DNA from 4 places in the Pseudomonas sp. P106(2024) genome. Region 1 is predicted to be linked to each of the others. Evidence: predicted binding sites of a transcription regulator. Region 1 holds the regulator's gene; each other region holds the start of a gene.

Region 1 (3,405 bases):
ACCGGGCTCGGCCAAGCGCGACAGCGCCGCCAGCAGCTCCGGCGTGGCCGGCGTGACATCGGTACGTTCGCGCACCTGGCCGAACATGCTGTTGACCGTGTCGAGGGCCTCGAGCACCACGTCCATCAGTTCCGCGTCAACCCGGCGCTCACCTTTGCGCAGGATGTCGAACACGTTCTCGGCAATGTGGCAGCACTCCACCAACTCATTGAGCTGAAGGAAGCCGGCGCCCCCTTTTACAGTGTGGAAACCGCGGAAAATCGCATTGAGCAGATCCGCGTCATCGGGCCGGCTTTCCAGCTCGACCAATTGCTCGGACAGTTGCTCGAGGATTTCGCCGGCTTCTACCAGGAAATCCTGGAGGATTTCTTCATCGGCGCCGAAGCTCATTAAACGTGCTCCTTAAAAACCCAGGCTGGACAACAGATCGTCGACATCGTCCTGGCTGGACACGACGTCTTCACGCTTATCGGCATGAATCTGCGGACCTTCACCCCGAGTCGGATGTTTTTCTTGATCTTTTTCAGCGCGCAGCTGCTGGTGGTCATGTTCGATCCCGGCAAAGCGGTCGACCTGGCTTGCCATCAGCACGAGCTTGAGCAGATTGCTTTCGACTTCGGTGACCAGCGCGGTCACCCGTTTGATCACCTGGCCGGTGAGATCCTGATAATCCTGGGCCAGGACGATATCGTTGAGATGGCCGGCGACCTTCTGATTACCTTCGGCGCTGTGCGTCAGAAAACTGTCCACACGCTTGACCAACTCACGGAATTCCGGCGCTGCCACCTCCCGGCGCATGAACCGCTGCCAATCGGCGGACAGGCTCTGGGCCTCGGCGGCGAGGTCATTGAGCACCGGGGTGCAGGCCTCTGCCAGGTCCATGGTGCGGTTGGCCGCACCTTCGGTGAGGCGAACCACGTAGGAGAGGCGTTCAGTGGCGTCGGTAATCTGCGACACTTCCTCGGCCTGCGGCATGGACGGGTCGATGTGGAAGTTGACGATTGCACTGTGCAGTTCGCGAGTAAGCTTGCCGACTTCCTGATACAGCCCGCGATCGCGGGTCTGGTTCAGTTGGTGGATCAGCTGTACCGCATCACCGAACCGGCCGCGCTCGAGGCTCTCGACCAGTTCCTGGGCATGCTTCTTAAGGGTTGATTCGAACTCACCCAAAGAGTTGTTGGTTGACTCCATTGCGCCCCCCAGACGTGACTCAGCCGTTGACGCGTTCGAAGATCTTTTCGATCTTTTCTTTCAGCGCCACGGCGGTGAAAGGCTTGACCACGTAGCCGTTGACGCCGGCCTGGGCAGCTTCGATGATCTGCTCGCGCTTGGCTTCTGCGGTGACCATCAGTACCGGCAGGTGCTTGAGGCGCTCGTCCGCGCGAACAGCACGCAGCAGGTCGATACCGGTCATGCCCGGCATGTTCCAGTCGGTTACCAGGAAGTCGAAGTGTTCGCTGGTGAGCATCGGCAGTGCCGTGTTGCCGTCATCAGCCTCCTTGACGTTGGTGAAACCCAGGTCACGCAACAGGTTCTTGATGATCCGCCGCATCGTCGAAAAGTCGTCAACGATGAGGATTTTCATGTCTTTGTTCAATTAGACCTCCAAGCAGTCTTAAACGCGCTCGGCGCCGAGCGCGCACTCAATCAATTCGGCACCACAAAAAAACGACTGCATCAAACCTGGTTCAACGCGCCCGCCATTCCCCCAGGCGGCTGCGCAGACGCGCCGCGCACTGGCTGTGCAACTGGCTGACACGCGATTCGCTGACCCCCAGGACCTCACCGATTTCCTTGAGGTTCAGCTCTTCGTCGTAGTACAGCGCCAGGACCAGGCGCTCGCGCTCCGGCAGGTTGGCAATCGCATCGGCCAGGGCGGCCTGGAAGCGCTCGTCCTCCAGGTCCCGCGATGGCTCCAGCTGGCCGCTGGCCCCGTCCTCGTGCAGCCCCTCGTGTTCGCCGTCCTGCAGCAGGTCGTCGAAACTGAACAGGCGACTGCCCAAGGTGTCGTTCAGAATCCCGTAGTAATCATCGAGACTCAATTGGAGTTCGGCAGCAACCTCGTGATCTTTAGCGTCGCGCCCTGTCTTTGCTTCAACACAGCGAATCGCGTCGCTGACCATACGCGTGTTGCGGTGCACCGAGCGCGGTGCCCAGTCGCCCTTGCGCACTTCGTCGAGCATGGCGCCGCGGATGCGGATGCCGGCGTAGGTTTCGAAGCTGGCGCCCTTGCTGGCGTCATACTTGTTGGCCACTTCCAGCAGGCCGATCATCCCAGCCTGGATCAGGTCCTCGACCTGGACGTTGGCCGGCAAACGCGCCAGCAGGTGGTAGGCGATGCGCTTGACCAGCGGCGCGTAGCGCTCGATCAGCTCGTACTGAGCGTCCTTGGCGGCCTTGCTGTACATCTTGAAACCGCTCGCGTTCATAGCACCGGCCCTGCACTGGTGGGCTGCACCAGGCGCTCGACGAAGAATTCCAGGTGTCCGCGCGGGTTGGCAGGCAGCGGCCAGCTGTCGACCTTCTGCGCAATGGCCTTGAAAGCCAGCGCGCACTTGGACCGCGGGAAGGCCTCGTATACAGCCCGCTGCTTCTGCACGGCCTTGCGCACACATTCGTCGTACGGCACGGCACCGACGTATTGTAGGGCGACGTCAAGGAAACGATCCGTGACCTTGGTCAACTTGGCGAACAGGTTGCGCCCCTCCTGCGGGCTCTGGGCCATGTTGGCCAGCACGCGGAAGCGATTCATCCCGTAGTCGCGGTTGAGCAGCTTGATCAGGGCGTAGGCGTCGGTGATCGAGGTAGGCTCGTCGCACACCACCAGCAGCACCTCCTGGGCGGCGCGGACGAAGCTGACTACCGAGTCACCAATACCCGCAGCGGTGTCGATCACCAGCACGTCGAGGTTGTCGCCGATCTCGCTGAAGGCCTGGATCAGGCCGGCATGTTGGGCTGGCGCCAGGTGCACCATGCTCTGGGTGCCGGAAGCCGCCGGGACGATGCGCACACCGCCAGGCCCCTGCAGCAGCACATCGCGCAGCTCGCAGCGACCCTCGATGACATCGGCCAGGGTACGCTTGGGCGTGAGCCCCAGCAGAACGTCGACATTGGCCAGGCCCAGGTCGGCGTCCAGCAACATGACCCGGCGGCCGAGCTCGGCTAACGCCAGAGACAGGTTCACTGAAACGTTAGTCTTGCCGACGCCACCTTTGCCACCGGTCACGGCGATCACCTGTACGGGATGCATGCTACCCATGTCTGTTCTTTACCTTGTCTCGCTTGGACCCAGGCCACATGAGGGGCTGAACGTTCAAGGCCACGGTACGGCCGGGCAACCCCATGATGTAGGTACTTTGCACAGTATTCACCCTCAACCCGCACGCTTGCCAGGGTTGTGGTAGA
Region 2 (3,405 bases), on a different contig from region 1:
GCCACCACGGCAAAGCCACGACCGGCCTCGCCGGCACGGGCCGCCTCGATGGCGGCGTTGAGCGCCAGCAGGTTGGTCTGCTCGGCCACCGACTTGATCACGTCCATGACGCTGCCAATCTTCTGGCTTTCCTGCTGCAAAAGGGTCATCGCCTCGGTGGAGCGGTGCACTTCGTGGGCCAGGCGTTCGATCTGGCTGATGGCCTCACCGACCACCTTGTCGCCGACCCGGGCTTCGTCATCGGCGTTGGTCGCCGCGTGCGAGGCCTGCTCGGCGTTGCGCGCGACTTCCTGGACAGTGGCGGCCATCTCGTGCATGGCGGTGGCCACCTGGTCGGTCTCGACCTTCTGGCTGTTGGCGCCGGCGCTGGTCTGCTCGGTCACCGCCGACAGTTCCTCGGCGGCGCTGGCGATCTGGGTAACGCCGTCGCGGATGCCGGTGATCAGGTCGCGCAGGGTGGTGCCCATGCGAGCGATGCCCTGCTGCAGGGCGCCCAGCTCGTCACGACGGGTGACACGCAGTTCCTGGGTGAGGTCGCCGCTGGCGATGCGGTTGACCACGTCCATGGTCTCGCGCAGCGGGCGGGTGATCTGACGGGTGATGAGGAATGCGGCGAGTACGCCGACCAGCAGCGCCAGGAGGGTGGCAGTAGTCTGCAGGGTGCGGGCCTGGACGCTTTCGGCGTCACGGCGCTCGATCTGGATCTTGTACAGTTCGTCGCTGCGTTTGACGATGTCGGCGCCCTGCACGGTCATTTCGGCACGGGCCACACCGATGGCTGCGGTAGCGTCGCGGAACTGGCGCACGGCGTCGCGGTAGGCCAGCACGGCGTTTTCGAATTGCTGGATGCGTGAGGCTTCGCCCGGCAGCTGGCGCTTGAGGCTGTCGATTTCATTCAGCGCGTTTTCCAGCTGGCGCAGGGCGGCCTGCTCGGCTTCGCTGGTCAGGTCGGCGATGTAGCTGCGTACGTCAAGGCGCACCTGCACCAGCTGTTGCTTGGCCTTGCTGATCAGCAGGTATTGGGCCAGGCGGCTGGCATCGCTCTCGGCGCTGGACAGCACGGCGGCGCTGATCGCCTCGATGGCGTCATTGGCGCGGGACGCGGTCTGGTTCATCGATTCGCGGGCGGCGAGGGTGGTCTTGTAGCCCTGGCGCATCTTCTCCAGCGAGACCCGGTATTCGCTGATGCTCTGGCCCTGCTCGCGCAGCAGTTTGAGGTTCTCGGGGCTCTTGAAGGTGTTGACCAGGTGCTGCTGCTGGCTGCCGAAGGCATCGAGCTTGGCTTGGACGTTGGCCGCCGAGGCATCGTCGCCGTTGGTCAGCATCCACTGCAGGCGGGCCACGCGCAGGTTGGTCAGGTCACTGTTGAGCTGGGTGATGTCGCTCATCCAGTTGCTGCGGTCGATAAGGCTGCCCAGGCTGTTCCAGCCGGTCAGGGCCAGCAGGCCGGTCAGGACCAGGACCAGGCCGAAGCCCAGGCCGAGTTTGAGGTTGACGCTGATATTAGCGAACCAACTGTTCATGCACGCTCTCCCAGAAAATGATTTCGCTCACTTGATCTCAAAAGCTGGGCGTTGTTGTTGTCAGTTAGCCCGCAGATTTGTGTAGGACTTATCGGCAAAGCGTCGAGAAGCTGAAACGCTTTTTCAGCAAATTTATAACTTGTTGAATACGTTTGTTTTTTGATGTGGTCAATTGCGGGTGCAGACCCAGTGCACACCGACGGGCGTGCACTGTTCTGATGGGGCTATCAAAGGCTACGTGCGCTGAAGGTATCGCACTGATTTACGTCGCCACTGGAAAAACCGGCCTTGAACCATCGCACGCGCTGTTGCGAGGTACCATGGGTGAAGGAGTCGGGCACCACCCGTCCCTGCCCCTGCTGCTGCAGGCGATCGTCACCGATGGCATTGGCGGCGTTCAGTGCCTCTTCCACATCCCCCGGCTCCAGCCAGTTCAGGCGTTTCTGTGCCTGGTAGGCCCAGACCCCGGCCAGGCAGTCGGCTTGCAGTTCCTGGCGCACCAGCAGGCCGTTGTCGCCTTCCATGCGCTGGCCGTTGCGGCGTGCGGCGTCGACCTTGGCCGAGACCCCGAGCAGGGTCTGCACGTGATGGCCGATTTCGTGGGCGATCACGTAGGCCTGGGCGAAATCCCCGGCTGCCTTGAAGCGGGTTTCCATTTCGCGGAAGAAGGTCATGTCCAGGTACACGCGCTGGTCGGCCGGGCAGTAGAACGGCCCGACCGCCGATGAGGCGAAACCGCAGGCGGAATTGACCTGGCCACTGAACAGCACCAGCTTGGGATCGCGGTACTGCTTGCCGGCCTGGGCGAACAGCGCCTTCCAGGTGTCCTCGGTGTCGCCGAGGATCGAGGCGACGAACTCGGCCTGCTCGTCGTTGGCCGGCGGCGCCTTGCTGCCAACGTTGGCCGGGGCGGTCTGCTGCTGCTCCATCTGTCCGGCCAGCTGGCCGAGGATCTGCAACGGGTCCTGCCCGGTGAGCCAGCCGATGCCGACGATCAACAGGATGGCGCCGAGCCCCAGGCCCTTGCCGCCGCCGAAGCGCATGCCGCCGCCCCCTTCGCCGCGGGCATCGACCACGTTGTCGCTGCGTCGGCCTTTTCGCCATTCCATGTAGTGCTCTCCGGTTCGTGAAACAAGAAGTCAAAGATTAGTCCAGCGCTGCCCTCGGCGTCGCCTTGGTCGCTTGTGCATAACCAAATGGTTATGGCTAAGACTGCTGAATTCAATATTCATCCCGATTGGCCTGCTGGAAACTGCAACTCCGCCTGCCACGCCCAGGCGTTCGACAATTCCAAGAGAGGAAACCGGCATGCCCGCTCAGGACACCAGCCGCTTCGTGATCCGTGATCGCAACTGGCACCCCAAGGCCTTCACCCCCGACTACAAGACCTCGGTGGCGCGCTCGCCGCGCCAGGCGCTGGTCAGCATCCCACAGTCGATCAGCGAAAGTACCGGCCCGGACTTTTCCCATCTGCGTTTCGGCGAACACGACCATGACTTGCTGCTCAACTTCAACCACGGCGGCTTGCCGATCGGCGAGCGCATCATCGTCGCCGGCCGCGTTGTCGACCAGTACGGCAAGCCGGTGGCCAACACCTTGGTGGAGATGTGGCAGGCCAACGCCGGCGGTCGCTACCGGCACAAGAACGACCGCTACCTGGCGCCGCTGGACCCGAACTTCGGCGGTGTCGGCCGTTGCCTGACCAACCGCGACGGCTACTACAGCTTTCGTACCATCAAGCCCGGTCCATACCCATGGCGCAACGGCCCCAACGACTGGCGCCCGGCACATATCCACTTCTCCATCAGCGGACCGTCGATCGCGACCAAGCTGATCACCCAGTTGTACTTCGAGGGCGATCCGCTGATTCCGCTGTGCCCGA
Region 3 (3,405 bases), on a different contig from region 1:
GGGTCCTTGGCAGTCGCCACTGCCTGAGGCAGCACCGGAGGATACACCTGGTTCAGCTTGACACTCATGTCCATGCTTCGAACTCCTCATGTCAAAAAAGCGAAAGGGCACGTAAACGCGCCCTTCCACCTCTTACTCAGGCGCCTGAATTACTGGAGCAGTTTCAGGACCGAGGATGGCAGCTGGTTGGCCTGCGACAGGATCGCGGTCGAAGCCTGCTGCAGGGTCTGCTGCTTGGTCAGCTCTGCAGTTTCCGAAGCGAAGTCCACGTCCTGCACGGTCGAACGGGCAGCGGTGGAGTTCTTCTGGATGTTCTGCAGGTTGTCAACGGTGGTGGTCAGACGGTTCTGGGTAGCACCCAGGCCAGAACGGACGCTGTCGATCGAACCGATGGCCTTGTCGATAACGGCCAGGGCGTTCTGAGCCTTGGTGGCGTCGGTGACGTCGGTGTTGGCGATGGTGGTCTTGGTCGACGAAGCGTCGGTACCGGCGTTGAACAGGCCGGTAACACCAGCGCCGCTGAGGGCGTAGCCCTTGGCCGAGTCCAGGTTCACAGCGCCAGTGGCGATCAGGCCGTCAGCCAGAGCGACGCCAGCACCGTAGGTGCCCGAGCCGTCCTTGGTTGCAACAGTGATGGTACCGGCAGCGGTGGAGTTGGCGAACGAGATGTTCTCACCGGTGTCGGACTTGACCGACAGGGTGCCTTTGGCTTCGTCGTAGTTGACGCTGATGCCCAGCTTGGCAGCGTTCGACTTCAGCTGGTCAGCCAGGTTGGCGGTATCGGTGACGCCGACGAACTTGGTGGTCTGGCCGCCAACGGTCATGTCGAAGGTAGCAGGAGCGGTAGCAGCACCGGCGCCGACAACGAACTGAGCTTCGGTGCTGGCGGTAGCGGTCAGGCCACCGATGGCGCCGTTCAGCTGGCTAGCGATAGTCTTGGCGGAAGCACCAGCGGCAACAGTGACGGAAGCGGTCTGGCCGTTACCGGTTACGGCGATGGCGCCACCTGCAACACCAGTGGTGCTCGGAGCAACGCCCAGGCTCTTGATCTGCTGGGAACCGATGTTGCTGGCAGCAACGTTTTCCAGGGTCAGGTTGATGGTTTCGTTGGCGTTGGCGCCGACCTGGATGGCCTTGGTGCCGTAGGAACCGTCCAACAGCTTCTGGCCACCGAAGGTGGTGGTGGTGGAGATACGGTTCAGTTCGGCAGTCAGAGCCTGGTATTCGTCGTTGTTCGACTTACGGTCGTCGGCGCTCAGGGAGCCAGTGGCCGAGGACAGGGCCAGGGTACGCATTTTCTGCAGGATGTCGGTCGAAGCCTGCATGGCGCCTTCGGCGGTCTGGGCGATCGAGATACCGTCGTTGGCGTTCTTCACTGCCTGGCCCAGGCCGTTGATCTGGCTGGTCAGACGGTTGGCGATCTGCAGGCCGGCAGCGTCGTCTTTGGCGCTGTTGATGCGCAGGCCGGAAGACAGGCGCTGCATCGAAGTGGTCTGGGCAGTGCTGGCCTTGTTCAGGTTAACCTGAGTAGTAACCGAAGCAATGTTGGTGTTTACAGTTAAAGCCATGACGAAATCCTCGTTGGATGGGTACTGCGGCTTCCGGCCCTGGCATCCGCCGGGTATGGCCTAGAGAACCTTCGTAATGGTTATCGTCGTCTGCGTGGGTTGCTTGAGGGCATTTTCGAAAAAAAAATGCCATCACCCCGCCACCCCCATGAAATCAGGGGGTTATTGATTTGGCGGTTGCCGATCAGGGGCTGCTTTGCAGCCCCTCACGGGGCAAGCACGCTCCTACAGGGCGATCTTCCACGCATAAAAAAACGCCTGGCGGGGCACGCCAGGCGTTATTTTCGAGGCCTTCGCGAATCAGCCGCGATAGAGAATCGCCGAACCCCACGACAGGCCCACGCCAAAGCCGCTGATGGCCACGCGCCTCCAGCTACTGTCGAACATGTGCTTCTGCAGCAGCAGCGGCACGCTGGAGGACACGGTGTTGCCAGTCTCGAGCATGTCCTTGACGAACTTCTCCGGATGCTGCTCCTCGAAGCGCCGCGCCACGGCATCGACGATCGCCGCGCTGCCCTGGTGAATGCAGAACGCATCGATGTCCGAAGACTGCAAACCGCTGGCCGCCAGCAGCTCATGCAGGTGCGCCGGCACCTTGACCAGGGCGAAGTTGAACACCTGGCGACCGTTCATGAAGAAGGTGCCATCGCTGACTTTGAGGTGCTCGGCACCCGAGCCATCGGTGCCGAAACGCGCCTCGCCCAGCTGCCAGACAGCGTTCTCGCCCATCCAGGTGGCCGTGGCGGCGTCACCGAACAGCATGGTGGTGTTGCGGTCTTCCGGATCGACGATCTTCGAATACGGGTCGGCAGTGATCAGCAGGCCGTTTTTCAACCCCGCCGCCTGCATGAAGCCCTTGATGGCGTACAGGCCATAGACATAACCCGAGCAGCCCAGCGACACGTCGAAGGCCGCCACGCGGGTCGACAGGCCCAGCTTGTTCTGGACGATCGCCGCGGTGTGCGGCAGGCCTTCTTCGTCACCGTTCTGGGTGACCACGATCAGTACATCGATCGACTGCGGATCGAGCTCGGGGTTGTTGGCGAACAACGCCCGGGCCGCCTCCACGCACAGATCGGACGTTTCCTGCTCCTCAGCCTTGCGCGGCAGGAAGGAAGCGCCGATCTTGCCGAACATGAACTCTTCGTCCTTGCCGAACTTCGCACCCTGGACGTAGTTGTCCAGGCCAGCGGTGGGCACGTAACTCGCGATGCTTTTGATGCCAATCATTCTGGCTTCCCAATGAAAACAGCCAAAGACCGCCACTCGATGAATTGAGGGCGCCGACTACCGGCGTCAAGGGCAATGCGCCCTGGACAGGCCGACATCAGGCCTGCCCTCTGCGCACCGGTAACAAAATGCTGCAGCAACTGCCGCATAGAATACAGGGAAGATGCACGATTTGACTCATTAGTCACAGTCAATTATCGCCAAACCCCTGCCACCACCGCGCGCCAGACACGAAAAAGCCCCGGCAGCATGGCGCTGGCCAGGGCTTTCCTGAGGCGGATCGCGATCAGAGCTTGTTGAACAGGCTCAGTTGCGAAATACGCGAGAAGGCCAGCTGGGAAGCTTCGAGCATGGCCTGCTGCAGAGTCAGCATGATCGAGGCGTCGGCCATGTCGGTGTTGCCGATGGCATCCTGGGTGACCTTGTTGGCCGTGCTCAGGCTGGTGTTTTCCTGGCGCTGGATATCGAGCGAGTTGCCACGGGCACCGATCGAGCCGCGGGTGATATCGACCTGCTCGCGGGCACTGGCCAGGTTGGCCACAGCCGAGGCTACGGCGTTCTTGATGGCGGTATTGTCGCCCGAGGTGCCTGGCGGCGCATCCAACGC
Region 4 (3,405 bases), on a different contig from region 1:
CCGATCGACCACGCGCTGGGCAAGATCGTCCGGCCTGAACTTGGCCAGGAAGTCATCAGCACCGACCTTCTTGACCATCGCCTGGTTGAATACCCCGGACAGCGAAGTATGCAGGCAGATGTGCAGCTTTTGCATACGCGGATCGCTGCGGATCTCCGCCGTGAGGGTATAGCCGTCCATTTCCGGCATTTCAATATCCGAGATCATCATGAGGAACTCTTCCTCCGGACGCTTGCCCTCGTCCACCAGCTTACGCAGGTAGTCCAGGGCCTGGCGACCGTCGTTGAGCGCCACCACCTCGACCCCCACAGTCTGCAGGCAACGGCTCACCTGCTTGCGCGCCACCGACGAATCATCGACCGTCAGCACCCGCAACATCACCGCCTTGTCCTGCACCTCGGCATCGATCACCCCCTCGGACACCGACTCGGACGACGGCGCCACTTCGGCCAGCACCTTCTCGACATCGATGATCTCGACCATGCGATTGTCGACCCGGGTCACGGCGGTCAGGTAGTGATCGCGCCCGGTGCCCTTGGGTGGCGGATGGATCTCTTCCCAGTTCATGTTGACGATGCGCTCGACCGAGTGCACCAGGAAGCCCTGGGTCTTGGTGTTGTACTCGGTGATGATCACGAAACTGTTGCGCGTTTCTTCCTTCAACTGCGGAAGGCCAGTGGCCATCGACAGGTCAAGGATCGGGATGGTCGCCCCCCGAATGTTGGCCACACCGCGCACCACCGGATGGGATCTGGGCAGAAGCGTCAGGTCCGGGCACTGCAGCACCTCCCGCACCTTGAACACATTGATGCCGTAGAGCTGATCGCCATTGAGACGAAACAAAAGCAGCTCCAGGCGGTTCTGCCCCACCAGTTGCGTGCGCTGGTTGACCGAATCCATCACTCCAGCCATGCCAGACTCCTTCAACGATTGCCTAAGTACCGAATCGGCACGGGCTTTGCTTTTTTGAACGCCATGTACACGAAAACGACAAATTTCCGACGACTGACGCGCCTGCTGACCGGCTCACTGGCCGCCCTGTGCCTGCTGGCACCCGGCATTCGTACGCTGGCGGACTCTTTTACCTTGCCTGAACAGCTTATCGGTGTCACCCAGGGGTTTCTTGAGTTCACCGTAGAGGATTATCTGGCGACGACCCAAACCCCGGGCCGCTATGAAATCCAGGTCAATACCCTGGACCCGCGCCTGCGCATGCCCCAATGCAGCCAGCAATTGGATGCCTCGCTGGAAAGTTCGACGCCGCTCGGGCGGGTCACGGTACGGGTACGCTGCGACAGTGCCGCGCCCTGGACGGTGTTCGTCCCGGCACAGGTCCGCCTGCTGCGCGATGTGGTGGTCATGACGCGCCCCCTGAAGCGCGAAAGCGTGGTGACCGAAGGCGATGTGGCCATGCGCGAGCGCGATGTCGGCAGCCTCGGCCCAGGCTACCTGACCCAGCTCGACCAGGCCGTGGGCATGAAGCTGCTGCGCCCCACTGTGCTCGACCAGGTACTGACGCAACAGCACCTGGAACAGGCCGAGGTGGTTCGCAAGGGCGACCATGTGGTGATCATCGCCCGCAGCGGCAGCCTGAGCGTGCGCATGCCGGGCGAGGCACTGGACAAGGGCGGCATGCAGACGCAGATCCGCGTGCGCAACCTGAATTCCAGGCGCGTGGTCAAGGCGCGGGTCACAGGCCCCGGCCAGGTCGAGGTGGCCATGTAATACACCGTGTCGGGATAATGACAGAACGCTGGCGATGTGGAACCGCGCGCCCTAAACTGTGTCACAAATCGGGTTGCGCACCTGTACCTGGAGGCACTGATGCATTCACACCTAAAGTTTTGCTCAGGCTGGCCGAAAACCAGGCATGCGTCCTAATTCCCAGGGGTTCTGAACATGGTCATCGACTTCAGTCGTCTCAACAACTCTCCGTCCGTCACGGGCGGCGTTCGCGGCAATGCCGCGCCAGGCAACGCCGAAAAAGCCGGCGAAGCCAGTGAAGCGCCAAAGCGCGCCAATGCCAGCGGAGAAGCGGTACACCTGAGCCCAGAGGCCCAGCAATTGCAGAAGATCAGCGACAAGCTGCGCGATCAGCCGACCGTCAACAGCGCCCGCGTGGCCGAGTTGAAGCAGGCCATCGCAGACGGCAGCTACAAGGTCGATGCCGACCGGGTCGCCAGCAAACTGCTTGATTTCGAAGCCCAGCGCTGACCTTCAGGCGCGCTGACTTCAAGGACGCAACACGCCAAGAGTTAGCCATGCACGACACTACCCTGCTGCAACTGATTGAAAACGACATAGCGCCGACGCAGGAACTGCTCGAGCTTCTGCAGAACGAAGCGATAGCCCTGCACGGTCGGGACATGATGGCCCTGGAGCAAATCCTGGCCCGCAAGCAGTCGTTGATCATCTTGCTCGAGCAGCAGGGCAAGCGGCGCAGTCAGCTGCTCCTCGAACTCGGCCTGAGTGCCGACCGCGAGGGGGCCCAGGCGCTGGCCGCACAGTCGAGCAATGGCGAGGCCATCATGAGCCGGCTCGATGCACTGGGCGAGCTGATGGATGCCTGCCGGCAGGTCAACGAGACCAATGGCCGGATCATCCAGGTGCAGCAACAGACCACGGCGAACCAGATCAGAATCCTTCAGGGTGGCGATTCCCCGTCGCTCTACGACAGCCGTGGCGGCACCTCGCCAATGGCCAAGCCCCGCGCACTCAGCCAAGTGTGATTAGTTCTATCTTATTTGTACCAAGACACGGAACATACTGGCAAAATGCCGTAACTTGCGTGTGCCGTTTTGCCTGGAGATTGATAACCCGTGTTCAATGAATCCGATGCGCCCCAGCCACCAAAGGTGCTGACCACCCCTTTGGAGATCACGGCCAACTTGCGCCAGTTGCTGGATAGCCACGACCCGCTGATCATCAGCTTCCACGAGCGCAGCCAGCGGTTCCAGAGCTATGTGGTGCACGTCGACCGGGACAACGGCGTCCTGGCACTGGATGAAATGATCCCCCGCGATGGCGAAAAGTACATCGAGAACGGCGAGTCGTTCCGCGTCGAAGGCTTCCATGACGGCGTGCGCATCGCCTGGGAGTCCAGCACACCACTGACCATCACCGAGATCGACGGCCATCGCTGCTACCGCGGCCCACTGCCCGAGGAAGTGACCTATCACCAGCGTCGCAACGCCTTCCGCGCCGCGCTGAAGCTATCGCAACTGGTCGACATCACCCTCGACGGCGCCCACCTCAAGGGCAATGGCGCCCTGCGTGGCAAACTGCTGGACATCTCCGCCACCGGCTGCAAGCTGCGCTTCGACGGCAACGTCGAGGACCGCCTGCAACTGGGCCAGGTCTACGAGCGCTTCAAGGCCGGCAACCCGCTGGGCCTGACCGACACCC

What was found. Region 1 encodes FliA, which starts transcription of late flagellar genes. Its sites were predicted from a motif close to CTAAAGTTTNNNNNNNNNNNGCCGNTAA; they were not measured.
Region 2: a site for FliA is predicted at 1,612-1,639, ahead of AC25M7_RS23105 (methyl-accepting chemotaxis protein). Genes of this name have one in related genera too.
Region 3: a site for FliA is predicted at 1,649-1,676, ahead of AC25M7_RS12715 (flagellin N-terminal helical domain-containing protein). Genes of this name have one in related genera too.
Region 4: a site for FliA is predicted at 1,837-1,864, ahead of flgM (flagellar biosynthesis anti-sigma factor FlgM). Genes of this name have one in related genera too.

Annotation. Positions count from the first base shown of each region.
Region 1 is NZ_JBLIYU010000003.1:292,117-295,521, reverse strand. Features, by position in the region: gene AC25M7_RS07565 (chemotaxis protein CheA) at 1-390, opposite strand, end outside; gene AC25M7_RS07560 (protein phosphatase CheZ) at 403-1,191, opposite strand; gene AC25M7_RS07555 (chemotaxis response regulator CheY) at 1,211-1,585, opposite strand; gene fliA (RNA polymerase sigma factor FliA) at 1,689-2,429, opposite strand; gene fleN (flagellar synthesis regulator FleN) at 2,426-3,259, opposite strand; gene flhF (flagellar biosynthesis GTPase FlhF) at 3,374-3,405, opposite strand, start outside.
Region 2 is NZ_JBLIYU010000020.1:17,572-20,976, forward strand. Features, by position in the region: gene AC25M7_RS23105 (methyl-accepting chemotaxis protein) at 1-1,523, opposite strand, end outside; gene ypfJ (KPN_02809 family neutral zinc metallopeptidase) at 1,751-2,632, opposite strand; gene pcaH (protocatechuate 3,4-dioxygenase subunit beta) at 2,832-3,405, shown strand, end outside.
Region 3 is NZ_JBLIYU010000006.1:204,556-207,960, forward strand. Features, by position in the region: gene AC25M7_RS12710 (flagellar protein FlaG) at 1-74, opposite strand, end outside; gene AC25M7_RS12715 (flagellin N-terminal helical domain-containing protein) at 150-1,568, opposite strand; gene AC25M7_RS12720 (ketoacyl-ACP synthase III) at 1,869-2,798, opposite strand; gene AC25M7_RS12725 (flagellar hook-associated protein 3) at 3,085-3,405, opposite strand, start outside.
Region 4 is NZ_JBLIYU010000006.1:220,493-223,897, forward strand. Features, by position in the region: gene AC25M7_RS12795 (chemotaxis protein CheV) at 1-912, opposite strand, end outside; gene flgA (flagellar basal body P-ring formation chaperone FlgA) at 976-1,725, shown strand; gene flgM (flagellar biosynthesis anti-sigma factor FlgM) at 1,900-2,214, shown strand; gene AC25M7_RS12810 (flagella synthesis protein FlgN) at 2,262-2,729, shown strand; gene AC25M7_RS12815 (flagellar brake protein) at 2,820-3,405, shown strand, end outside.